Regions from separate parts of the Pseudoalteromonas sp. S2721 genome, predicted to be linked through region 1. Evidence: predicted binding sites of a transcription regulator. Region 1 holds the regulator's gene; the other holds the start of a gene.
What was found. Region 1 encodes FliA, which starts transcription of late flagellar genes. Its sites were predicted from a motif close to CTAAAGNTNNNNNNNNNNNNGCCGATA; they were not measured.
Positions count from the first base shown of each region.

Region 2: the regulator FliA is predicted to act here: its motif matches at 16,631-16,657, upstream of CWC02_RS17370 (DUF5610 domain-containing protein).

Region 1 is NZ_PNCZ01000040.1:47-8,203, forward strand. Features, by position in the region: partial or broken gene CWC02_RS15090 (Hpt domain-containing protein) at 1-614, opposite strand, end outside; gene CWC02_RS15095 (protein phosphatase CheZ) at 630-1,397, opposite strand; gene cheY (chemotaxis response regulator CheY) at 1,415-1,798, opposite strand; gene CWC02_RS15105 (RNA polymerase sigma factor FliA) at 1,839-2,549, opposite strand; gene CWC02_RS15110 (MinD/ParA family ATP-binding protein) at 2,576-3,436, opposite strand; gene flhF (flagellar biosynthesis GTPase FlhF) at 3,429-4,910, opposite strand; gene flhA (flagellar biosynthesis protein FlhA) at 4,931-7,042, opposite strand; gene flhB (flagellar biosynthesis protein FlhB) at 7,114-8,157, opposite strand, start outside.
Region 2 is NZ_PNCZ01000054.1:5,537-23,971, forward strand. Features, by position in the region: gene gspD (type II secretion system secretin GspD) at 1-1,221, shown strand, start outside; gene gspE (type II secretion system ATPase GspE) at 1,214-2,779, shown strand; gene gspF (type II secretion system inner membrane protein GspF) at 2,782-4,017, shown strand; gene gspG (type II secretion system major pseudopilin GspG) at 4,096-4,515, shown strand; gene CWC02_RS17290 (prepilin-type N-terminal cleavage/methylation domain-containing protein) at 4,571-5,170, shown strand; gene gspI (type II secretion system minor pseudopilin GspI) at 5,170-5,544, shown strand; gene gspJ (type II secretion system minor pseudopilin GspJ) at 5,544-6,218, shown strand; gene gspK (type II secretion system minor pseudopilin GspK) at 6,230-7,216, shown strand; gene gspL (type II secretion system protein GspL) at 7,213-8,424, shown strand; gene CWC02_RS17315 (type II secretion system protein M) at 8,421-8,894, shown strand; gene CWC02_RS17320 (type II secretion system protein N) at 8,898-9,656, shown strand; gene CWC02_RS17325 (YecA/YgfB family protein) at 9,676-10,290, shown strand; gene CWC02_RS17330 (hypothetical protein) at 10,287-10,490, opposite strand; gene CWC02_RS17335 (hypothetical protein) at 10,490-10,849, opposite strand; gene ccoG (cytochrome c oxidase accessory protein CcoG) at 11,128-12,558, shown strand; gene CWC02_RS17345 (serine/threonine protein kinase) at 12,624-13,598, shown strand; gene CWC02_RS17350 (thiol:disulfide interchange protein DsbA/DsbL) at 13,629-14,252, shown strand; gene CWC02_RS17355 (thiol:disulfide interchange protein DsbA/DsbL) at 14,271-14,909, shown strand; gene CWC02_RS17360 (2-thiouracil desulfurase family protein) at 14,970-15,422, shown strand; gene trmA (tRNA (uridine(54)-C5)-methyltransferase TrmA) at 15,425-16,522, opposite strand; gene CWC02_RS17370 (DUF5610 domain-containing protein) at 16,687-17,805, shown strand; gene murI (glutamate racemase) at 17,872-18,435, shown strand, end outside.

The DNA.
Region 1 (8,157 bases):
GTAATTTCATCAATATTCTGTGGTTCTGCCTTACTATCAGCAAGACCGCCGCCATCAAACAACATATCAAACGCAAATGGATCATCTTCATCAATATTGTCTGCTGCCGTGTTAGCTGTTACTTCAGGTGCATCAACAACAGCCTCTTCAACAGCAGGTTCTTCAGGTGCAACTGCTACATCGTCTGCTACTGATACATCTTCACCTGCAAGCTCTTCCGCTGTAGGTGGTTGGCTTAATTTATGAAGAACGTCTAGAAGCGCAGGATCTGCAGGCTCTGGTTGCTCACGATTTTGAATCGTTGCGAACATTTCGTTGATGGTATCCAGAGCTTGTAAAATAACATCCATAAGCTCAGGAGTGACACTGCGAACACCTTGGCGTAATAAATCGAAAACATTCTCTGCACCGTGACACGCATCAACAAGTTCAGTCATGCTTAAAAAGCCTGCACCGCCTTTGACAGTGTGGAAGCCTCTAAAAATGGCGTTTAAGAGATCTTTGTCTTCGGGATTGTTCTCAAGCTCAACTAATTGCTCTGACAAAAGCTCTAAGATTTCTCCTGCCTCAACAAGGAAATCCTGTAAAATATCTTCATCGACTTCAAAGCTCATGCAGCTACTCTCCTCTTAGAAGCCCAGACTTGATAATAGATCATCGACTTCATCTTGTCCTGAGACAACATCATCACGAGAGTCTTTATCAATAATCGGCCCTTCAGGACCTGCTAGTGTATCACTTGTCGCAGGTGCTTTTTCTATGGCCTGTTTTTCTTGTTGTTGATGACCATCTTCTTGACTGCCAAACACAGTTAAGAGATTAATTAAACTGTCTTCTACTTCTCGCACTAACTCAATGACGCGACGGATTACTTGCCCCGTCAAATCTTGATAGTCCTGTGCCATCAGCACATTGGTCATCAAGCCCTGTAGCTCATCGGTTTTAGTATGCGAGTTATTCATAAAATTATCTAAGCTATGACATAGCTTTTTAAACTCACCGAGCTCTATTTCTCGGCTCATTAAACGATCCCACGTTGGTTTAATCGTCGCTATTTCATCTGCAAGTTGTTGCGCTATAGGTAAACTAGCTTCAACTGCATCCATGGTTTTGTTAGCGGCGCTTTCTGTCATTTCCATAACATAATTTAAGCGCTGCTTAGCGTCTGGGATCGCATCGGTAGTTAAATCTGAAAGACGAGTATCTAGATCAAAGTTTTTTAGCGCTTCATGTAATTGTCGCGTCAGTTTACCGATTTCAGCAAACAGCTCTGATTGTTCTTTTGATGCTGTTTCAAGTATCAGCTGATCAGCTTTTTCTTGTTCACCATTTTCAAGAAACTCAACAAGTTGACGAGCTTGCTCTAAACTTATTTGAGGCGCAGCTAGTGCTGACATAAGCCTCTCCCCTTAGATTAACCTAAACGTTCAAACACTTTTTCCAATTTGGTTTTAAGTGTCGCAGCAGTGAATGGTTTAACGATATAGCCATTAACACCCGCTTGAGCAGCAGCAACAATTTGTTCTTTTTTCGCTTCAGCTGTCACCATTAATACAGGAATATGCTTAAGGCTATCATCAGCACGAATTGCTCTTAACAAATCAATGCCTTGCATACCTGGCATGTTCCAATCTGTTACAACAAAATCAAATTCTTGATTTTGTAGCATTGGCAATGCTGTTGACCCATCGTCAGCTTCCTGCACATTGGTAAAACCTAAATCCCTTAATAGATTTTTAATGATACGTCTCATTGTAGAAAAATCATCAACAACAAGAATTTTCATGTTTTTATCCAAAACATCCTCCGGTGAGGTTTGAACCTATATTTACTTACTACTAATTAATCCAGTCATTGATTTTTGCTTTGAGCTTAATCATCGCCTGACCATGTATCTGACTCACACGCGATTCACTAACATCGAGTATGTGTCCTATTTCTTTTAAGTTCATTTCGTCGTTGTAGTACAAAGACAAAACAAGTGCATCTCTTTCTGGTAACGATTGGATAGCCGTTAATAGAGACTGGTTAAACCGCTCATTTTTAACGTTATTAAACGGTTTGTCTAGTCCTAAATCCTGACCTACAGGTGTAATGACGTCTTCATCAACGCCTAAGTCCTCTATACCTAATACTTTACTAGAATTTACATCATGTAGAATATGATGGTACTCATCGAGCGTTATATCAAGTTTTTCAGCGACTTCTGTATCTTTAGGTTCACGATTTAGCGTGCTTTCTAATTCGGAAATGGTTTCAGCCACAAGGCGAGCATTTCGGTGAACTGAGCGTGGTGCCCAGTCACCTCTACGAATTTCGTCTAACATCGCACCACGAATACGAATTCCAGCGAAAGTTTCGAAACTAGCCCCTTTGCTAGCATCAAAGTTTTTTGATGCTTCAATTAGGCCTATCATGCCTGATTGAATTAAATCATCGAGTTGGACACTGGCAGGTAAACGAGCAATTAGATGGCACGCCACTTTTTTAACTAAAGAGGCATGTTTTTCAACAATCGCATTTAAGTTTTGTGCTGATTGATATCCCATCGCTTTATTCACCGATGTTGTCATAGTTAGCCGTTTACTAGTTTTTCAATGAAAAATTCTAAATGGCCAGAAGGTTGATTAGGGATCGGCCACTTAACTGCTTTTGTTGCTAATGTTTTAAACGCCACCGCAGCTGGTGAGTTTGGAAATAATTCAACAATCACCTTTTGACGTCGCGTAGATTTACGCATGTTCTCGTCATAAGGAATGGTAGCTACCAACTCCATTGAAACGTCTAAAAAGCGATCCGTTACTTTTGAAAGTTTAGCAAATAATTCTTGCCCTTCACGCAAACTGCGCACCATATTGGCAACAATTTTAAATTTATATACGCCATGCTCACGGCTAAGCACTTTTATAAGCGCATAAGCATCGGTAATTGAGGTAGGTTCATCGCATACAACCACAACAACATCTTGGGCTGCACGAGAAAAGCTTAATACCATGTCAGAAATACCTGCAGCGGTATCGACAATTAAAATATCAAACTCGGTGTTTAACTCACTAAAAGCGCGGATAAGGCCTGCATGCTCAGATGGTGTTAATTCCACCATGCTTTGCGAACCAGACGTCGCTGGTACAATTTTTATACCTGCAGGACCTTCAACGAGAATTTCGTCAAGCTCACACTCGCCTGACAAAACATGAGATAAGTTACGTTCAACACGAAGGCCAAGCATCACGTCACAGTTTGCCAAACCTAAATCGGCATCTAGTACTAATACACGATTTCCTTGCTGCCCTAATGCGATTGCGGTGTTGAGTGAAACATTGGTTTTACCCACTCCACCTTTACCGCCAGTCACAGCGATAACTTTAACGCCACTATTATTATTTTGATTCATTTTGCGCAGGCCGCTTGCTTGATCTAATACTGTGTTAATCATACATCCCTACTGTGTTCGACGCTACTGCTTGACGTCGTGAATGTTGTGCTTTTGCTCGTTTTAAATACAATTGTTCAGCTTTTTTCACTAGTTTTTCAGCATTCGCTACGCGAATATCTTCAGGAACACGCTGACCGTTAGTAAGATACCCTATTGGCAGGCGATTTTGAATCGCTATACTAATAATCTCACCTAAACTTAAAGATTCATCCAATTTAGTGAAGATACAGCCACTTAGATGAACCTTTTTAAAGTGTCTTACGGTTTCTTGCAACACATTTATCTGTGCTGTCGCACTCAATACTAAATAACTACGAATATCAACACGCTGATTACGCATTAAGGTGTTTAATTGCTCAGTTAAACGTAAATCACGTTGGCTCATACCCGCTGTATCTATTAATACTAGACGCTTATTACGTAAATGGTATAGCACTTCAGCTAATTCATTCGCATCTTTTACCTGCTTAACACCACAGCCAATAATACGACCATAAGTAGCCAATTGTTCGTAGGCACCAATTCTATATGTATCAGTGGTGATCAACGCCACTTTATCAGCACCATATTTTTGTGCGCCCAGTGCAGCTAATTTCGCAACAGTCGTTGTTTTACCAACACCCGTTGGGCCCACTAATGCGAATACACCACCTTGACGTAGGATTTCGTTATTCGTTGTATGCATTTGGTTTTCAACCATTTGCAGTAATGCTTGCCACGCTTGTTGACGTGATACATCATCAGGAATGAAACAGGCCATTTGTTCAGCAACATCACGTTCAATGCCCATACCCGCTAAGCGGTCAATCATACATGCACGAGTCGGATCGCGGCGAGCCATATCTTGTTGCATTAAGCCAGATACTTGGTGTTCAAGTAATTGACGAATCGCATTCATTTCTTCCCGCATAGTCGTCATTTCTGATTGATTCGCAGGTGCTGAGTTTTTATGCTCAGCGGGTGAATCTAAATCATCAAAACCTGAATCTAAATCGTCATCAAAACCAAGGCTATGAGCTTGAGTTTGTACACGAGGTGCTGCCTGCGGTTGATAACGAGGAGCTTGCTTATATTCAGGCTGTTGCTGCTCAAAGCTTGGCTCTTTTGCTTGATAGTGTTCACTCGTATCAATACCAGATTGACTAAACATTGACGCAAGCTCTGGCGAACGAGGGCGTGGGGCTTGACGCTCAAGTAACGCTTGTAGGCTATCAGCAACTTTCGCTTGCGGCTCAGGTTTAGCACGCATTGGCTCAGGTTTAACAAAGTTATGCTGTGGAGTAGGTGCTGATTGTGCCACTGCTGGTTTAGCTTCGGCTTTCGGGGCTGCTTTGTCGTAATCAACAGCTGCAACGATTTCAACGCCGTTAGCAAGCTTTTTGTTCGACATAATAACCGCATCAACACCTAGTTCATCTTTCACTTCTTTCAGTGCTGTGCGCATATCTTTAGCAAAAAAACGTTTAATTTTCATGGTTCAACCCCTTTACTATCCTATTGTTGGCCTACTGAGCTGACAATCTTAATCTGTCTTTCGTCTGGTACCTCTTGGTAAGACATCACCCTTAAACCTGGGATGGTGTACTTAACAAAGCGAGATAACACAGTTCTTAACATTCCTGACGTTAACAGTATCGAAGGTTCACCGGCCATTTCTTGGTTTTGATGCGCTTCATTCAATGATTGTTGAAGTCGCTCTGCAAGGCTTGGCTCTATTCCGGCACCTTCGTCACCTGCATTCTGAAGTGACTGATGCAACATCTGTTCCAACTCAGGCGCCAAGGTTATGACAGGGATCTCAGAAGACATACCAACAGCATCTTGAACGATCAATCTGCGCAGTGAAATTCGCACTGCAGCCGTTAGTACATCAGGGTCTTGGCTACGTGGGCCATACTCAACAAGGGTTTGAACAATCGAGCGCATATCGCGAATTGCCACCCCTTCATTGAGTAAGTTTTGTAGCACTTTTACGATAGTAGTGAGTGGTAATACGTCAGGAACCAGTCCCTCAACAAGGCGTGGATGACTCTTCGCTAACATATCTAGTAAGTTTTGTACTTCTTCATGACCAAGCAGTAAAGCAGCACTGTTAGTAAGTAACTGGCTGATATGAGTTGCAACCACAGTTGCTGAATCAACGACTGTGTAGCCAAGTGACTGCGCTTCATCTTTTTGATCTGGTTTGATCCAAACCGCATCCAACCCAAATGCAGGATCTTTTGTGGCAACCCCTTTGATTGGACCAAATACTTGGCCTGGATTAATCGCTAACTCATCACCATGCTTAAGCTCACCTTCACCGCTTGAAACCCCCATCATAGTGATTCTATAAGCATTTGGGTCAAGCTCTAAGTTATCGCGGATATGCACAGGAGGTACCAAGAAACCAAGTTCCTGAGACAATTTCTTACGCACACCTTTGATACGATTTAATAGTTCACCACCTTGAGATTGATCTACCAGTGGAATTAAGCGATATCCCACTTCTAAACCAATAACGTCAACCTGTTGAACATCATCCCAACCCAGTTCTTTTTGCTCTTGTTTATTAGCAACACCTGTTCCTGGCGCACCACCATTTGCTTCTTGCTCTGCTTTTTCAGCTTCTGCTTTGGCTTTTTGTTGTTGGGTGAAGTAAGCAAGGTAACCCAGTAATCCACCTAGGCTTAAAAATGCAATATGCGGCATACCTGGCACAAGACCCATGATGATCAAAATACCAGATGCGATATACAAAGACTTTTCGTTACCTAGCTGTGTCTTAACTTGGTCGCCCATATTGTGCGATTCATTTTGACGGGTAACAACGATTGCAGTACCGATAGACAGTAACAGTGAAGGCAGTTGTGCAACTAGACCATCACCAATGGTTAGTAAGGTGTACACTTCCATCGCACGGCTGAACGATAAATCATGTTGGATCATACCAACAAATAAACCACCAACGATGTTAATCACTAGAATAACGATACCCGCTATTGCATCGCCTTTTACGAACTTACTCGCACCATCCATTGAACCATAGAAATCGGCTTCGCGGGTAACCTCTTCACGGCGTTCACGGGCTTGCTCTGCACTGATAAAACCAGCGTTTAAATCAGCATCAATCGCCATTTGTTTACCCGGCATTGCATCAAGAGTAAAGCGAGCTGATACTTCAGAAATACGACCTGCACCTTTGGTGATAACCACAAAGTTAATAATGATTAAAATCAGGAAGACCACTAAACCAACTGCATAGTTACCGCCGATAACCACCGAACCAAAGGCCTCGATAACTTTACCGGCTGCATCACCGCCGTTATGACCTTCGAGTAATACTACACGGGTACTGGCGACATTCAGCGCTAAGCGCATGATGGTTGCAATCAGTAGAACCGCAGGGAACATACCAAATTCAAGGGGTTTCATGGTGTAAACTGTAACCAGTAACACCACCAGTGCTAACGCGATATTAAACGAAAATAGAATATCTAAAAGAAATGGCGGCAGGGGTAAAATCACCATACCCAGCGCAGCAAGTACCATTAACGGCGTGCCGATACCCTTCGCATATTCTTTTTTATCTCTGTTAAGTTGTTGTAATACCGCTTTAAATTCCATAATCCAACAATTTCAAAAAATTGACACTACACGGAATTTGCAATAACTATTCCAAGTTATAAATTTACTGTTTAGTATTTGTAGGCATCGGGGATTGGGAGCTTTTTATTGAGTGGTACAGGACGTTTACCGCGCCCTTTTTGGAAGCGTTTTAACTGGAAGACATAAGCTAACACTTGTGCAACGGCAGTGAATAGCTGATCAGGTATTTGATGACCAACATCGGTGGTGTGATACAGCGCACGAGTAAGCATGGGTGATTCAACAATTGGCACGTCATTCCCCTTGCCCACTTTACGAATTTGCATAGCAAGCTCGTCCACGCCTTTGGCAAGAACAATAGGCGCACCGGCTTTAGCTGTATCGTATTTTAGTGCTACAGAATAATGGGTCGGGTTAGTTACGATCACATCTGCATCAGGCACGTCTTGCATCATACGCCTTTGCGACATTTCACGCTGAGTACGGCGAATACGCGCTTTTATTTGCGGATCACCCTCAGAGTTTTTAAATTCGTCTTTTACCTCTTGTAAGGTCATTTTTAACTGTTTATGGTGTTTGTGACTTTGATAAGGAGAATCTATTGCAGCAATAATGATTAACGTACAAGTTAATCCCAAGAACATCCAAGATAGTATTTCGAGTGCATGGATAAAATTTCCGGGCGCGCTTTCAATGCTTAGGTGCAGTATTTCATCAAAGAAAGTATTAATTAAGAACACAGCAAAGCCTGCAACCACTACAAATTTTAAAATAGACTTAACTAGCTCTACTCCTGCTTGAGGGCCAAGCATACGCTTAATACCTTTAGCTGGCGACATCTTACTTGCTTTTGGGGCTGCCGCTTGCCAACTAAAGTTATAACCCCCCAGTAAAGTATTCCCAACAAAAGCGGCTATGACGATGATCAACACAAACATTGCCATAGGGAATAACAATGCATCCGCAACAATTCCCCACACTGAAAACATCTTAGTGGTGTCGTAGGTTTCATTACGGTTAAGGCTTAATAAACGTCCCATTATATTATAAAGACCTTTACCAATTTCAGGGCCATACAATAAGAGTGAAACTGCAGAAAAAATAAGCACAAACATGGTACCTAGCTCTTTTGA
Region 2 (18,435 bases), on a different contig from region 1:
GCCAAAGCAGAAGACCTTGTAAAAGTATTGCAGGGCGTAAGCAAAACACTAGCAGAAGATGCGCAAGGCGGTGCAACTAAAACGCGCTCTCGTAATCAAAACGAAACAAGTATTGAAGCACACCCTGATTCAAATTCACTTGTTATTACTGCACAGCCTGACACCATGCGCTCGCTTGAGCAAGTAATTGAGCGTCTTGATGTGCGTCGTGCGCAAGTTTTAGTTGAAGCTATCATTGTTGAAGTTTTAGAAGCTGATGGTATCAACTTAGGCTTACAGTGGATTTCAGAGCAAGGCGGAATGATGCAGTTTAACAACGGCACAACAGTACCAGTTGGTTCGTTAGCCGTTGCAGCTGAACAAGCACGCGATAAAACGATTGAAGGTACGGTTGTAGGTACCGAAACTGGTACAGTCACCAAGACTTCTGAAACACAAGAAGGTGACTTAACGGCACTTGCCTCATTACTAGGTGGTATCAATGGTTTAGCCATGGGGATTGTTAAAAACGATTGGGGTGCAATTATCCAAGCTGTTTCAACCGATACAAACTCTAATATTCTTGCTACGCCGTCTGTAACGACCATGGATAACGAAGAAGCATCAATGATTGTTGGTCAAGAAGTACCGATTATCACAGGTTCGCAAACAGGCTCAAATAATGCGAATCCATTCCAAACAGTTGAACGTCAAGAAGTAGGTGTAAAACTTAAAGTGACACCACAAATCAATGACGGTTCAGCAGTTCAGTTAACGATTGAGCAAGAGGTTTCGAGTGTAAGTGGTGCTACTGCGGTCGATATTTCGGTAAACAAACGTGCAATTAAAACCACGGTTATGGCTGATGATGGCGGCATGGTTGTACTGGGTGGCTTGATTGATGAAGATGTGCAAGAAAGTGTTTCTAAAGTACCGTTATTAGGTGATATCCCAGTACTTGGCCATTTATTCCGCTCAACCAGCACCAGTAAGCGTAAACGTAACCTGATTGTATTTATTCGCCCGACCATTGTACGTGATGGCATCAGCATGAATAAATTAAGCCACTCAAAATATAACTTTATCCGTGGCGAACAACACAAACAAAAAGAAGATGGTATTGATTTAATGCCATTAGAAGATGCGCCAATTCTTCCAGAGTGGGATGATGCCTTAGTATTACCACCAACTTACGAAGAATATCTAAAACAACAAAACGCGAATGAGCGCAATGATGACTAATGCAATTTCTGAAATCAATGACGAGCTAGCATCAGACGTATCAGCTAATCATGATGAGCTGCTAACAAGTGATGATCTTGTTAGCTTGCCAACTAAGCGGTTGCCATTCTCGTATGCGCGTCGCACAGGTGTGCTGTTAGGTAAAGATCAAGACAACTGGACAGTTTATTACCGCGGTGAGTTGGATGTTAACGCTTTACTTGAGGTGCGTCGTATTGCGGGTCATGGTTTTTCGCTAGAACAATTACCTGATGATAAATTTGAGCTGTTGCTTGAGGCTTCTTATCAGCGTGATAGTTCTGAAACACAGCAAATGATGGAAGATATCGGCAACGAGGTTGATTTATTCTCGCTTGCAGATGAGTTACCGCAAACTGAAGATCTCCTTGCAGGTGATGATGATGCGCCAATCATCAAGCTGATAAACGCGATGCTCAGCGAAGCAATTAAAGAAGGTGCTTCAGATATTCATATCGAAACCTTTGAGCAAGAGCTGGTAATTCGCTTTAGGGTTGATGGCGTATTAAAAGAAGTTTTAAAGCCGAATCGTAAACTCGCTTCACTGTTGGTGTCGCGTATTAAGGTTATGGCGAAACTAGATATTGCTGAAAAGCGGATTCCGCAAGATGGCCGTATTAGTTTGCGTATTGCTGGACGTGCCGTAGATGTGCGTGTATCGACTATGCCATCAAGCTTTGGTGAGCGTGTCGTGCTACGTCTACTTGATAAAAACAACGCACGCCTGAACCTAGAAGATTTAGGTATGACTGAGCGTAACCGTGAATTGTTTGCTGATTTAATCAGTAAGCCACACGGTATTATCTTAGTAACCGGTCCTACGGGTTCTGGTAAAAGTACCACCTTGTATGCGGGCATGAGCCAAATTAATTCACGGGACCGTAATATTCTTACCGTTGAAGATCCAATTGAGTACGAGATCCCAGGCATTGGTCAAACTCAGGTTAATACCAAAGTTGATATGACCTTTGCACGTGGCTTACGTGCTATTCTTCGTCAAGACCCTGACGTAGTGATGGTGGGTGAGATCCGTGACCTTGAAACAGCACAAATTGGTGTGCAAGCGTCATTAACCGGTCACTTGGTGATGTCAACACTGCATACTAACACGGCTGCTGGTGCTATCACGCGTATGGAAGACATGGGCGTAGAGCCTTTCTTACTGTCATCATCGTTACTCGGTGTATTGTCACAACGCTTAGTGCGTACTTTGTGTAATAGCTGTAAAGAAGGTCACATTGCTGATGAGCGCGAGTGTCAGTTACTAGGTGTTAATCCTGCTGAGCCGCCAACAATTTATCGTGCAGTTGGTTGTGAAGAGTGTAACTTTAATGGTTATCGCGGTCGTACGGGTATTCATGAATTGCTGGTTGTTGATGAAACAATTCGTGAAATGATCCACAGCGGTAAAGGCGAACAAAGTGTTGAAAAGTATATTCGTAAACATAGCCCAAGTATTCGCCAAGATGGTTGTAATCGCGTGCTTGCAGGTCGCACTACCTTAGAAGAAGTCTTGCGTGTAACACGTGAGGAAGGTTAATCATGGCAGCATTTGAATACCGTGCCCTCGACGGCAGAGGTAAAGAGAAAAAAGGCATTCTTGAAGCCGATACGGTAAAGCAAATCCGCCAAACTTTGCGCGATCAAGGTTTAATGCCTTTAGAGGTCGTTGCTGCTGCAGAAGGTGAAAAGCAAGCTACTGGGGCAAAGGGCTCTTTATTTGGGAGTTTCTTTAAACCAAAAATTTCGACTTCAGATTTAGCATTAATCACCCGTCAGCTTGCAACCTTAATCCAGTCAGCATTACCTGTTGAAGGGGCTGTCATGGCGGTGGCTGAGCAATGTGAAAAGCCGCGTTTAAAGCGCATGCTTATGGCCGTGCGCTCAAAGGTTGTTGAAGGTTATACCTTAGCTGATGGCATGAGCGAGTTTCCGCATGTCTTTGATGATTTGTATCGTGCTATGGTGGCAGCTGGTGAAAAATCGGGTCACCTAGACCAAGTTTTAAATCGTTTAGCAGATTACACGGAACAACGTCAGCATATGCGTAGTCAAATCACACAGGCGATGGTGTATCCAACCATTCTTGTGGTATTTGCTATTGCGATTGTCTCTGTATTGTTAGGTACTGTGGTACCTAAAATCTTGAAGACCTTCGAAAAATCAAAACAAGTATTACCCTGGACGACTGAATGGGTAATGGCCGCCAGTAATTTTGTGCAAAACTACTGGTTTATTAGTTTAGTCATTATAACCGTGTTAGCTGTGGCCATTAAGCAAGCGCTTAAACAGCCGCATATTCGTTACTGGTATGACGAAAAAGTGCTGCATTTACCGGGCATTGGTAAGGTAGCTCGCGGTGTTAATACGGCGCGTTTTGCCCGAACTTTAAGTATTTTATCGTCAAGCTCAGTGCCGCTACTTGAAGGGATGCGTATCTCTGGTGGTGTACTGGCTAACGAAAAAATGAAAAAGTCGGTGCAAGATGCTGCAACACGTGTAAGTGAAGGGGCGAGCCTTCGTGCTTCACTTCAACAAACCAAACTTTTCCCACCTATGATGCTACACATGATAGCCAGTGGTGAAAAATCAGGTGAACTTGAGCAAATGCTGGAACGTGCTGCAAATAACCAAGATCGTGAGTTTGAGAGCATGGTAAACGTGTCTCTGAAACTATTAGAGCCCGCGATGATTGCTTCAATGGCGGTAATTGTATTGTTTATTGTTATGGCAATACTACAGCCGATTATGGCAATGAATAAGGCTGTAGGTCTTTAAATTAGGGAACACTAGAGCAATTAGCAGCTAACACTGCCGCTCTATAATAAATTTTTGAAGAAAGTTAGAGGTATTTTTGTGAACAAACAGTCAGGTTTCTCATTACTAGAAGTCATGGTAGTACTGGTTATTATCGGTATGATCATGTCAATTGTGGCGCCAAATATCATGGGTCAGCAAGAAGAAGCTGCAATCGATAAAGCACACTTAGATATTCAACAAATTGAAGATGCGTTAAGCCTATACAAGCTTAAAAACAAAGCGTATCCAACCACAGAGCAAGGCTTAGAAGCGCTAGTGAATAAAACAAGCATTGAGCCAATTCCAAAGCGTTTTCCTGATGGCGGTTTCCTTGAGAAGTTACCAGAAGATCCATGGGGTAATCCTTACCAGCTAATCAGCCCAGGAGAAATCGGTAAAATTGATATCTTCTCAATGGGTCCTGATGGTGAAGCAGGTACTGATGATGACATCGGTAACTGGGATGAAGAAAAGTAATAATGCCTAAATTCAGCCAACTGAACAAAGCTTATACACATCAAGGCTTACTATTATGGTAAGCCTTGGTCTTTTGCGTTTGGCTGGCCGTGCTAAGCACGCGAAAGGGTTTAGCCTCATCGAAATATTAATGGTGCTCGTGGTGATTGGTTTTGTCACCAAAATGGTTGCCTACAGTTTTGATGGAGGTGCTGAAGAAGAACTCGAAAAACAAGCGCTCAGATTACATACTACGATTAATATGGCGTCTGAGTTTGCGATTTTAAATCAGGTTGAGCTGGGCTTTCATCTTGACCAAGATACATTTGAATTTTTAGTTTTTGACGGTGATAAGTGGGTTACTTTTGACCGTGAAAAATTGTTTGCCCCAATTAAGGTTGATGAGCGCTTTGAACTCACTCTTAACCTTGATGATTTAGCCTGGGCACAAGATAACTTGCTAGAGCAGTCCAACTGGCGTGAATTAATGAGCGGTGGTGACGAAGACAGCTTACTTGAGCTGCAAAAGCTCAAAATACCGCAAGTCCTTATTTTATCTTCTGGCGAAGTCAGTGCGTTTCAATTGATTTACGAGCTTAAAGATGAGCGTGAACCACAGTATTTTATCGAAGGCGAATTTATGGCCCCGGTAAAGTTTCGTATGGAGCCTGAGTAATGAATAAGTCAGCAGGTTTTACCTTACTCGAAGTGATGGTTGCCTTGGCTATTTGTGCAATGGCCGGTATTGCCGCAATGCAGGCAACCGGTGAGCACATTAATCACCTATCGTCGATTGAAGAACAAACTTATGCTTCTTGGGTTGCCGAGAACGTAATGGTTGAGCAGCGCGCTAAAGGCGATAAATGGACAGGCAAAAGTGGCGTCAAAGGCACTGAAACGCTCGCTGGTTTTGAATGGTACTGGCGTCAGGACGTGGTTCCTACTGCTGATAAAACCTTTGTAAAGGTCACCATTAACGTGTTCGCCGATGAAAAGCTTGAATACCCAGTGTATGAGCTTTCTACTTATTTGAATAAAGGTGATAAGTAGTGAAGCAACGCGGTTTTACCTTACTTGAAGTAATTGTCGCCATGGGCATTTTAGCCTTTGTGGTGTTATCGACCCATCAAATTCTTGATTCGACAACCAAAGCAAAAGAAGCCTCAGACGAGACGATTGCTGAGTTAAATGGTTATCAAACCTTATTTCGTTTGATGGACCAAGATTTTAGTCAAATGACTAAACGTCAGGTTCGAAACGAAGCCGGTGATTTTCAAGACACGTATGTTTTGGCTGGTCGTTATATTCTTGATAGCCAATACGATGGTATTGGCTTTGTTCGTGATGGTTGGATTAACCCAATTAATCTATTGCCGCGCTCTGAACTGCAAGCGGTTGGTTATCGCGTGATAGATGATAATCTTGAACGAGTGTATCGGGTGTATGTTGATCAACTAGATAACATGGAGCCGCGCTCACAAGTTATTTTAGAAGATATTGAAGATCTGAAGTTTGAATTTTTAGATGACAAAGACGAGTGGCAAGAGCAGTGGCAAATTAAAGCGCTGCCAAAAGCGGTTGCAGTCACTATTCAAAAAATAGAACAGGAGCCAATTCGTCGCGTGTTTTTGGTGCCAGGTGAGGGCAAAGTAACTACTCAAACAAATAATAGTAATAACGGCGCTAATGGTAATAACAATAATAATAGCGGAACGGGTGGCTAGTCATGACTACAATGAATCGTTCCAAAGGTGCGGCGCTTGTTATTGTGCTATTTATTGTGGCGCTGGCTGCGATGTTAGCCGTTGAAATGAGTGCTAATTTAATGGTGCAAGTGCAGCGTAGTAGCAATATTCAAAACCATCAACAGGCTAAATGGTATGCCTTTGCAGCTGAAGAGCTCGCAATTAAAGCACTAAAACAAACTAAAAAAGATGATCCTGATAAAACGCATTTAGAGCAAATTTGGGCACAGCAGGGCGGGGTTCCTTATCCTGTTGATAATGGTACCTTAAGTGGCACGATTACTGATTTACAAGCATGTTTAAACTTAAATGCATTGCATGTAAAACCAGATCCGCAGACGGATCCAAATAATAAAACGAACCCAGCACATAAGGCATTGTTGGCATTATTAGAAAACATTGAGAATTTACCAACGGATGAATCAGAAGAAGCCATGGCCGATAGTGTGTTTGATTGGTTAGATGAAGATAGTATTACCTATCGCTCGGGTGCAGAAGAAGATGAGTATTTATCTCGACAATACCCATATATGACGGCAAATAGTTACTTTGCTTCGACCTCTGAACTTCGTTTGGTAAAAGGTTTTAACCCACTCGTTATGGAGAAACTCTTACCATTTGTGTGTGTTATTCCTGGCAGTGAGTTGCTGCAAATAAACGTTAATACACTACCTGCAGAAAGTGCGATTTTATTAAGCTCGCTTATTGATGGCTTAAGCCTTTCAGGCGCTGAAGCGGTATTATCATCACGTCCTCAAGATGGGTATGATGATTTAGAAGCTTTTTTTGAAGAGGTTAACCAACAAGGCGCACAAAACGTGAAAGCCGTTGAAAATCTATTCAGTATCAACAGTGAATATTTTAAACTACAAACGCAGGCTGAATTTGCAGAGTTGCGTTTTTCGATGACCACCTTACTCCATGCCACTAATGGTACAGTAACGATACTGGCGCGAAAATTTGGAGGCGTACAGTGACAGAGATATTGTTGATCCGTACGGGTCAAACGTTAAAAGACAGCCTTAACTGGCTAATTTACTCACCAATAGAACAAGAAATAATTGCTAGCGGCGAAATTGCCAATGCAACACAACTTGGTGAGCTAACAGAAAAAGCACAATCACGGGAAGTAGTCGCACTTTTACCAAGCGATCAGGTACAACTTAAAACAGTTACCCTACCAACTAAGTGGAACCGTAAGTTAGAGCAAGCACTTCCTTACATGCTAGAAGAAGAAATAGCCTGTGATGTTGATGACTTGTTCATAGCGATTGCTGAGCCAACACTTGTTGATGAAAAGCACGCTATTAACATCGCGATGACCGATCGTGAATGGTTTGAACAATGGCTAGCAGAGTTTAATGAGCATGGCATCGAAGTATATAAAATACTGCCGGATGCTTTATTGTTACCTGATGTTGATGACAATACTCAGTTACGCGCTATTGAGCTTAATGGCCAGTGGCTATGTAAACAGGGTAACTGGCATATTGCCGCTGTAGAGCCGAACTGGCTTGCTGGCTATTTAACAGCATTAGGTAACCCTGATGTTGCACACTTTAGCCCTGCAACGGCTTTTCCTGATACAGTTAATCTTAGTGCTCAAACGCAGCAATACGATTTACCTTTAGCCTTATTTGCTAAGCAGTTACCTGAAGTGAAATTCAACCTTCGCCAAGGTGTTTATCAGCTTAAGAAAAAATCAGCGATTTGGTGGGGCTATTGGCAAAAAGCAGCTATTGCAGCAGGTGTTGCACTAGTTTGCAGTGTGGGTGTTAAGTCGCTTGAGCTTTATAAGTTAAATAACCAGCTTGAAGCCGCAAAAGCAGAAGTGGTTGCTAATTATCAGCGTGCTTTTCCAAATAAAAAAGTGCGACCTCAGCTTATCCGTAGTCAAATTCGCAGCGAACTTGCATTGATAGAAGGTGGCAGCACTGCTGGCTTCTTAGATTTGACTAACGATCTTGTCTCGATTTTTAGTGAAGTAAACGACTTCACACCAGAAACGCTTCGCTATGATCAAGGTCGTAACGAATTACGTATTCGCGCGCGCGGCAAAGATTTCCAGTCCTTCAGTAAAGTAAAAGCAATTTTAGAACAGCGTGGCTTAACCGTAGATCAAGGCTCGCTGAACAATGATGGTGATTATGTCGTTGGTGAAATTAAGTTACGAGGTGCGGCATGAAAAACCAAATAATCAATTATTGGCGCTCGTTAAAAGAACAAGAGCAGCAACTTGTAATGGTTGCAGGTGGTGTGTTTGTTATTTTTGTGCTGGTTATGGGGGTCTTTCGTCCACTTAACGCTGCTATCGAAAAAGCAGAGCAAGACACAATAAAACAGCAAGAGCTGTTGGCGTGGGTTGATGAAAGTATTGTAAAACTTAAAGCGAGTGGTAATGCACGTAATACGAGCAGCCGTAGCTTAAGCCAAATCGTTAATAGCACCCGTAATCGTTATCAAATTATCATTAGCAAAATGCAGCCAAATGACAATTCACTTCGTTTAACCATTGACTCTGTTGAGTTTAATAACCTTGTTGAATGGTTAGATGAACTGGTTAATTCACATGGTGTGCTAATCGAGAATTTAGATTTAAGTAAAGATGACAAATCAGGCTTTGTGCGTGTAAGTCGTTTGGTACTAGAGAAGTAAACGATGAAAAGAGTTATTTTATTAATCACAGTGTTTGTGATGTGTTTTTTGGTGTTTACGCTGGTAAAAACACCCGCTGCCGTTGCACTTGATTTAGCCAAGCCACATTTACCAAAGCAATTACAATTAGGTAAAGCCAGTGGCACGCTATGGAACGGGCGCATTATGCAGGTACGTTTTGATGGTGAGCAATTAAACAATGTGCGTTGGCAATTGTCGGGGTGGTCACTGTTTACAGGTAAATTAGTGGGTACGGTACGTTTTGGTGATCCTCGTGATAAAGCGGATATTTCAGGCCATGCTGATTTTTCTTACGGTTTATTTAACCAAGCGGTTACTGTGAAAAAGACCACTTTACGCTTAACAGTTGAACGTGCCATGCAACGTTTACAACTACCTTTGCCGATTAGTGCGCAAGGTCGTGTGATTGTAGATTTAGATGAGTACAGTTCAGGCGAGCCTTATTGTGAAAGTCTAAGCGGCGAAATTGCGAGCCCGAACATTGATGTGAAAGGAATGAATAACTGGTTTAGCATTGGTCCTTTAAGTGGCCGTTTAAGCTGTAAATCCGGTGATGTAGCAGTACTTGTAGACCCTGAAAACCGTTTAGGGCTTGAAGCTGATGCAGTATTAAAAGCGAACCTAGACTTTAAAGTAGCTGGTTATATTAAACCTGAAGCAAGCTTACCGAAAGAAGTGCATGATGCTGCGAAGTTTCTTGGTCGTCCTGATAACGAAGGTCGTTATCCGCTTAACTTTTAAATTGGATTAATTGAATAGTATGCAATTACCTGAGTTTTCAAAGCAGCAAAGCGAGCTTTTAAGTCAGTTTTTAGCGCAGCATCAAGATGCGCTTAGCTTGGCGCAAACCCAAGGTTATTTATTTGCGGTGATCTGTGCTCCTGAGCCGCTTGATGTTCACCAGTGGTTAGAAGAAGTTGCACCTGGTTCTGATGGGCAAATGGATGAGCAAGTGCTGTTTGCATTTATGGCTTTATATCAACAGATCAGCGAACAAGTATTCGAAACGGGTTTTGCATTACCTGTGAGCTTACAGCTGAGCTCGCAAGGGCAACAATACCTAGATATTCAAGAATGTCAGCATTGGAGCCAAGGTTTTATGCATGGTGCGCAAGGTTACGTTAACAAGCTATTAAGCGCGCCACAGTTAGCTGATGAGCTTAAAGAGGCGTTGGCTAGTGCACTGCAAAGTTTAGGCTTTTTTACCCTTGAAACGAGTGAAATTGCAGCCCTTGCAACGGATAATGGTTTATCTGAAGGGCAACTATGCCAGCAGCAATATGAAGTAATGAATGAATTCGCCGCTGGCTTTGCTGAGCTAATTGAAGTCGTTGCTGTAAATAGCCAGCTATATAATGATGAGGGCTGGAGCTAACCCAGCTCTAATAGGATGTCTGTGCAACCTTTGGCGCAGCGTACAACGCCTTTACCTGGCTGATCAGTTTTCAAATCTAAGGTGAGGGCGCCTTTACATACTTCACAGTATAAGGTTTGCCCCTTACCCAGCTTTTTTAACATATTACGCTGTTTTGCAAACGAGTCGCTGGTTTTTTTGTTTAAAGCAGAAAAGTCCATTACTTGTTTAGCCTTTCTTCAAGCGCATTCGAAACAATACTACAAACACGATTCAAGCGTTCGCCATAAAAGTACAAGTTAATATCTTTTTCACGGCAATAATGAAGGTGAAAGAGTTGTAGTTTATCGTCAGTAGTGAATGTGTCTTCAATATACTCAAGCTCTGAGTTTGATAAATTAAGTTGTGACTTAATATTATTTTTAGCCATATTAGCGGCAGGACTTCGGTTTACCTTACTAGCATCAGAAATCATACCGACTCCCTCACCTAGTAACCTGTCCCTAGGTTCTTTGATCAAAGGATGATCAATTGTGAAAAGTGCTAAAATTATAAGCACTAAGATGAGAAATTTTTTCATAGTCCAATAAACTTTGATCTAAATGAATAGGTGGTAGCTGCAAGTTTAATAAAATGGTTGTTTTAAAAGCAAGCAGATACGATTAAATAGTTAAAAGTTCGTATATGAAATCTAACCCTGAAATTTTCCATAGATTGAGTATAATGCAATATATAGATTTAAAGTTTCAGAAATCTTTGAACGTAATGAGATGTATTCTGATTTGCTTATTGGCACAGAAACCTCTTACTGCAAACATATGTTTGAGTATTATTTCCTAGTGGCGTTGAGGAATTTTAATGGATAATCAGATTAAGGTTAAAAATATCCCAACGGAAGTAAAAATCCAGAAACCGGAAAACGCTTCCCTCGATGATAGATTTAATCCACGTAACCGTATTTATGTTCGAGCTGTAACGGGTTTACACCAACTGTTGAGACAACGAATTGGTTTTATCGGCATGCTTGCGTTCATGCTACTACCTTGGATCAACTTCCATGGCCAGCAAGCTGTACTGTTCGATTTGGTAGGGCAAAAGTTTAACATTTTTGGTTTAACGCTTTGGCCACAAGATCTGACTATCCTTGCTTTCATTTTAATGTTGGCGGCGTTTGCGTTGTTCTTAGTAACTACTTTCTATGGACGGGTTTGGTGTGGTTATACTTGCCCACAAACTGTTTGGACTTTCATTTTTATTTGGTTTGAAGAAAAGTTTGAAGGTACAGCTAATCAGCGAAAGAAACTAGATCAACGCCCGATGGACTTTGATAAGTTTTGGCGAAAAAGCGCCAAGCACGGTAGTTGGTGGTTATTCTCACTTTATACAGCGTTTACTTTTGTTGGTTATTTTACGCCTATCCGCCAGTTGCTACCTGATCTTTTTACCCTTGATGCAACAGCGTATTCGTATATTTGTTTAGCCGTATTTGCAGTCTGTACTTATGGTAATGCGGGTTGGATGCGCGAGATTATGTGTTTACACATTTGTCCTTATTCTCGCTTTCAATCAGCTATGTTCGATAAAGACACCTTTACCGTGAGCTATGATGAGGCACGTGGTGAGAGCCGCGGCCCACGTTCACGCAAGCAAGATCCAAAAGAGCTTGGCTTAGGTGATTGTATCGACTGTAACTTATGTGTGCAGGTGTGCCCTACGGGGATCGATATTCGTAACGGCTTACAATATGAGTGTATTAACTGTGGTGCATGTATCGATGCGTGTGATGGGGTGATGGATAAAATGAATTACCCACGCGGACTTATTTCCTACACCACAGAACGCAACTTAGAAACGCCAGACAACAAAACACACGCACTGCGCCCTAAGTTAATTGGTTATTTAGTTATCTTAGTGGTGTTAACAGGGGCGCTGGTGGCAAATATTGCGATGCGTAAACCGATGGAGTTGGATATCATCCGTGACCGTAATCAGCTATACCGTGTTGACTTTAATGGCCTAGTTGAAAACACCTATACACTAAAAGTAATTAACAAAGCTCAGCATCAGCAAACCTTTAATATTCGTGTTGAAGGGCTTGATAACTTTGAGTACATTGGCAAACAAACTTTCACAGTACCTTCTGGCGAGTCTTATAACGTGCCACTGTCATTGGTTGTTGATCCATATGATTTGAAAAAGCCGATGACGAAGTTTGAGTTCGTACTTTCTGTCGATGGTGAGCCTGATGTGCAGATTTCACAGCCGAGTAACTTCTTTAAGGCGCGATAATTAAGTACACTGAGCGAATGAATAAAAAGCGGGATTTTCCCGCTTTTTTTATATGATGAGGCATTATGAGTAAATTTAGTTTTGTAGACCTTACACCCGATTCAATTTTAGATGCGGTTGAAAGTATCGGTGTTTATGCTGAATCAGGGCTGCTGGCATTAAATAGCTACGAGAACCGTGTTTATCAATTTAAAGCAGAAGATGGCCATCGTTATGTTGTTAAGTTTTACCGTCCAGAGCGCTGGAGTAAGGCGCAAATCTTAGAAGAGCATGCATTTGCATTTGAACTCGCTGAGGCCGAAGTGCCAGTTGTTGCACCTGTAATTATCGAAGGGCAAAGCTTATTTGAGCATGATGGTTATTTGTTTACGTTATTCCCAAGTGTGGGCGGGCGTATTTTTGAAGTTGATAATTTAGATCAACTCGATGTACTTGGCCGCTTAATTGGGCGAATGCACCAACTAGCAAAAGCAAAGCCATTTGAACATAGACCTGTGATCAGCTGTGAAGAATATCTTAAGACAGCTAAAGTTCAGTTACAGGCAAGTAACTTGGTGCCAATGGCATTAGAGAACGCCTTTTATACTATTTTAGATTTGGTGATCAAAGAAACCACACAGCAGTATAAAAATGTTGAAACTATTCGTCTGCACGGTGACTGTCATGCCGGCAATATACTGTGGTCTGGTGATGCATTAATGTTTGTTGATTTAGACGACAGCCGACAAGGGCCTGCAATTCAAGATCTTTGGATGATGCTCAGTGGCGATCGTAACAATCAACTGTTACAGTTAGACACTTTAGTCGCAGCGTACGAAGAATTTTGCGATTTTGATCACAGCCAATTAAAGCTGATTGAACCACTTAGAGCGATGCGAATGGTGCATTACATGGGCTGGTTGGCGAAAAGATGGGATGATCCTGCGTTCCCGCGGAACTTTTCATGGTTTGCTGAAGACAAATACTGGGAGCAGCAAATACTAGCGTTAAAAGAACAGCTTGCAGCGCTACAAGAAGCACCATTAAAATTATTACCATAAATTTTTAAAGTTAATAAAGTCGAGAGAACAATGTTTAAAAAATTAAAGTTAAGTCTACTCATTTTATGTTTACCTTTTGCGGCCTTTGCTGCTGATTTTGAAGCAGGTAATCAATACGAAGTATTAAAAGTTGAGAAAAGTGCAACACCTCAAGTAACCGAGTTCTTTTCATTTTATTGCCCACACTGTTTTCAGTTTGAACCAGTTGCAAAAGCATTAACGGCAAGTCTTCCTGAAGGGACTGAATTTGTAAAAAGTCATGTTAACTTTTTAGGCGGTGTGTCTAAGCAAACTCAAAGTAACTTAAGCTATGCCTACTTAATTGCTAAGCAACATGGCAAAGCAGAACAAGTAGCTGATCAAATCTTTAACAGCATCCATAGACAACGTGCCTTACTTAAAGACATGAAAGACGTTAAAGCACTACTTGCAACTAATGGTATTAGTAATGAAGTGTTTGATGCTGAAATTGCAAGCATGCCAGTGATTAGCGCTGAAAAAGCGATGCAAGATAAGCAGCAAAAATATTCAGACATGGGCGCCTTAACAGGTGTACCAACTTTTATCGTCAATGATAAATACAAAATTAATTTAAATACCATCAAGAGCCAGCAGATGCTTGATGAATTAGTCGAATTTTTATTAAAACAATAATTTTGGAGTAAAGAAGTAATGATCAAGTTAGTAAAAGCTGTATTAATGGCTGCCACGCTAGGTTTAGCGGCAAATGCCTCAGCTGCTCAATATGAAGAAGGTAAGCATTATGAAACGATTGATGCACGCGCTTCTAAAAAGCCAGAAGTAAAAGAGTTCTTCTCATTCTACTGCCCACACTGTAATAACTTCGAGCCAGTTGTGAAAGAGCTTAAAACACTTCTTAAAGATGGCGTTAAATTCAAAAAGAGCCATGTTGATTTTTCAGGTCCTCGTGACCCAGAAATTCAAACCATCTTAGCGCAAGGTTATGCGACGGCTAATGTGTTACCACAGAAAGACGCGTTAGTAGCCGCTGTGTTTAATCATATTCACGGTAAGCGTGCTCGTATTAACGAACTAGCTGATATGAAAGACATCTTTGTTTCACAAGGTGTATCGGCTGAAGATTTTGATAAGTACTACAACAGCTTTTCTGTACGTACTATGGCGTCTAAAATGAAACGCGACCAAGAATACTACCAACAAAAAGGTGCTTTAAAAGGCGTTCCAACTTTTATTGTTAATGGTAAATATCGCTTAATCTTAGGTGCGGACTCAGGCATCAGTGATGCAAAGAGCATGGCAGATTTAATTAACTACCTAGCTGATAAATAAGCTAATTAGTTAAATTTAATTCAAAGCTCCGTTCGCGGAGCTTTTTTATTGGTAAAGCAAATGCAAAAACTATTAGTTTCAAGCTGTTTGTTAGGAAACCCTGTTCGTTATGACGGGCAATCGCAAAACTTACTCCATCCTGGTTTAGAAACTCTTAAACAGCAAGAAAGGCTCGTTGCATTCTGCCCTGAAGTAGCTGGTGGCTTACCTACACCAAGGCCGCCTGCAGAAATCAAAGTGGGTAGAGTACTTACCAAAGATGCGCAAGATGTCACAGTGCAGTTTGCTTATGGCGCAGAACAAGCACTTAAACTTTGCAAAAAACAGGGCATTCGCTATGCGTTGTTAAAAGAATCAAGCCCGTCATGTGGTCGCAATACTATTTACGATGGTAGTCATTCAGGAAAGAAAATTTCAGGGATGGGGTTAACTGCAAGGCTGTTAACTGACAATGGTATAGCTGTATTCAGCGAGCAGCAGTTGCCAGCGCTATTTGCTGCGCTGGCAGAGTGATTTTATTTACGTTGTAAAAACACACCTGATTCAATGTGATGGGTGTAAGGGAATTGATCAAAAATTGCAAAACGTTTTACTTCATGGGTTTTGCATAAGTGATCAAGGTCACGTTCTAGGGTATCGGGATTACACGAGATATAAATAATGTTGTCGTAGTTCGCAACTAGGTCACAAGTTAGCGTGTCCATTCCAGCACGTGGTGGATCCACCAAGATTGTTTGGCAGTTATAGCTTTTCAGGTCTATGCCATCTAAACGAGAGAAGGTACGTTCGCCTTTCATTGCTTGAGTGAACTCTTCACTCGACATACGAATGATATCTAAGTTCTCAACCTTGTTTTGTGCAATATTGTATTGTGCTGAGTAAACCGATGATTTTGATATCTCAGTGGCTAATACCTGGTCGAATGAACCCGCAAGAGCAATCGAAAAGTTACCATTTCCACAATATAACTCCAGTAAGTCATTATTGAGGGGTTGGCAAAGCGCTTGTGCCCACTCTAGCATCTTGATGTTTACTTTCGCATTCGGTTGCGTAAAGCTATTTTCGACTTGCTGATAAATAAGCTCTTTACCGTTTACGTTTAAACGCTCGATAACATAGTCATTACCAATCACTTCTTTTTGCTTACGAGCACGGCCAATAAAATCAATCTTAAACTGTGTGCTCAGTTTTGCTTTAAGCTCTTTAATTGCTTGTAGCCACTGCTCATCTAGTTGTTTGTGATACAACAAGCTAACAAGGATCTCGCCACTTAAGCTTGAAAGGTAATCGATTTGAAACAGCTTACGGCGCAGAACTTCATTGTCTTTTAAGTTTTCGATCATCGCTTGCATCACTTCACCCACTAAAGGTGCTGCAGGGTCAAACTCATCTACGCGGATCTTTTCTTTAGTTTGTTGATCAAACATGATGTGAAACAGGTCTTCACCTTCATGCCAAACACGAAACTCTGCACGTTGGCGGTAATGAATAGGATCAGAGCCGAACACTTCTAACTTTTCGACCCCAAAACGTCGAAACTGTGAGGTGATGCGCTGCTCTTTCTCACTCAATTGTGCATCATATTGAGTTGTATCAATTTTTATAACCGCCATGGCTGATTACCTTTTATCTCTTAGCTTTATAACGGCGCTATTGTAGGGAGCGCTGAGGATTTGTCTAGTTTTGTTATTTATTTTAGTGTCGTTTTTTTATACAAAAAACTTAAGTTCTTTGGTTTTTGGCCGATAATGAGTTAACCATAACATGGAGTCGGATCATGAAAATTGGCAACCTAGGCTATATGCCTAATACAAATGTGAATAAATACAATGGTAAACAGGCTCTGCAGCAGCCTACCATTCAAAATCGTCAAGATAGTTATCAACAACGCGGTCGTGAGCTCGCGGCAAAAGTTCTTGATGATAAACTTGCTGAGGCACTTGGTTTACCTAAAGCCGAAGAGAAAAAAGATAAACCGCTGTTCGACTTTGAAGAGATCGTGAAAAACGTACTCGACTTTGTTGGCGGTGCACTTCGTAAAGCAAAAGCCGATGGTGCTGATGATGAAAAACTCAAAGGCATGCTAGGTGATGCACGTAAAGGTGTGCAAATGGGCATCGACGATGCGTATGATGAGCTTAAAGAGTCAGGTATTCTTAACGATGACATCGAAGAGGGTATCGAAAAGTCTAAAGAAGGTATCTTTAAAGGTATTGATGAATTAGAAGAAGACTTGTTCAATCCTAAACCTAATGCGGTTTCAGTTAGCCAAGCTCAATACATCAGCTTAAGTAATAACGCAGAGTACACTTTCACCACCGCTGAAGGTGACGAAGTAAGTATTAGCTTTGCTGATGCATACGAAAGTAAGTCTGCAAGCAGTTATAGCAAAAATGGCGATAACGAAGCCTTTCTCATTGAGTCTTCGCAATCACGTGATTTATCATTCTCTATGTCGGTCAATGGTGATTTAAATGAGCAAGAGCAGCAAGCTATCAATGAATTGATGGAAGACTTGCAGAGTGTTAGCGAAACATTCTTCTCTGGTTCATTAGAAGAAGCCTTTGAACAAGCTAAAGAGCTGAACTTAGGTAACGAGCAACTAGTCGGCTTTACCATGGATCTAAAACAAACCAAAACAGTAGCAGCGATTAAAGGGTATGAAGAATATAAACCTGCTCCTGAAAAAGAAGTTGCTGAGAAAATAGCGCCATTTAATGACGATTTGAAACAGGCGTTTAATAAAGCGGGCGATATTGGTTTGCAAAATGAACTGGCTGGCATCTTACAATGGTTAAACCAAGATAAAGAAGAAGTCAGTAAGCTGGTGGATTATACCAAAGCAATGTTCGAACAAATGAATAAGCTACGCTCGTCAACAGAAGAAGAGGCATAGTCCTTTCTTTCTTTTTATAAAGCTGCATGGCAAACTGCTGATGTTTGATGATCCGAGGTAAGCAGTTTGTCAGTTCATATAATGGTGTTTGATTCTGGTATAGGTGGAACAACCGTACTTGAACAGATCCAAGCATTGATCCCAGATGCTGATTATAGTTATTTTATGGACAATGCTTTATTGCCCTATGGCGCGCAAAGTCAGCAAACGATCATAGCCCGCCTTTTAGCGCTACTACAGTTTATCGAGACAGCAAACTTACAAGTTGATATTCTAGTTATTGCGTGTAATACCGCCTCTACCTCTGCCTTAGATACTATTCGTCAGCACACAAGTATAGAAGTTGTCGGGGTAGTACCTGCAATAAAACCTGCTTGCGCTATAAGTAACAGCAAACATATTGGTTTACTGGCAACACCATCAACCATCAAGAGTCGCTATACTGCAAATTTAATTAGTACTCATAGCCAAGACACACAAGTCAGCTTATATGGCTCAACTGAGCTGGTAGAAATTGCAGAAACACTATTTCATACGCAGAAAATCAATAAAGCAAAGCTTGAGAAAGTATTGAGTAATTTAGCGATAGCAGAAGATATAGATGTACTGGTACTTGGCTGTACACACTTT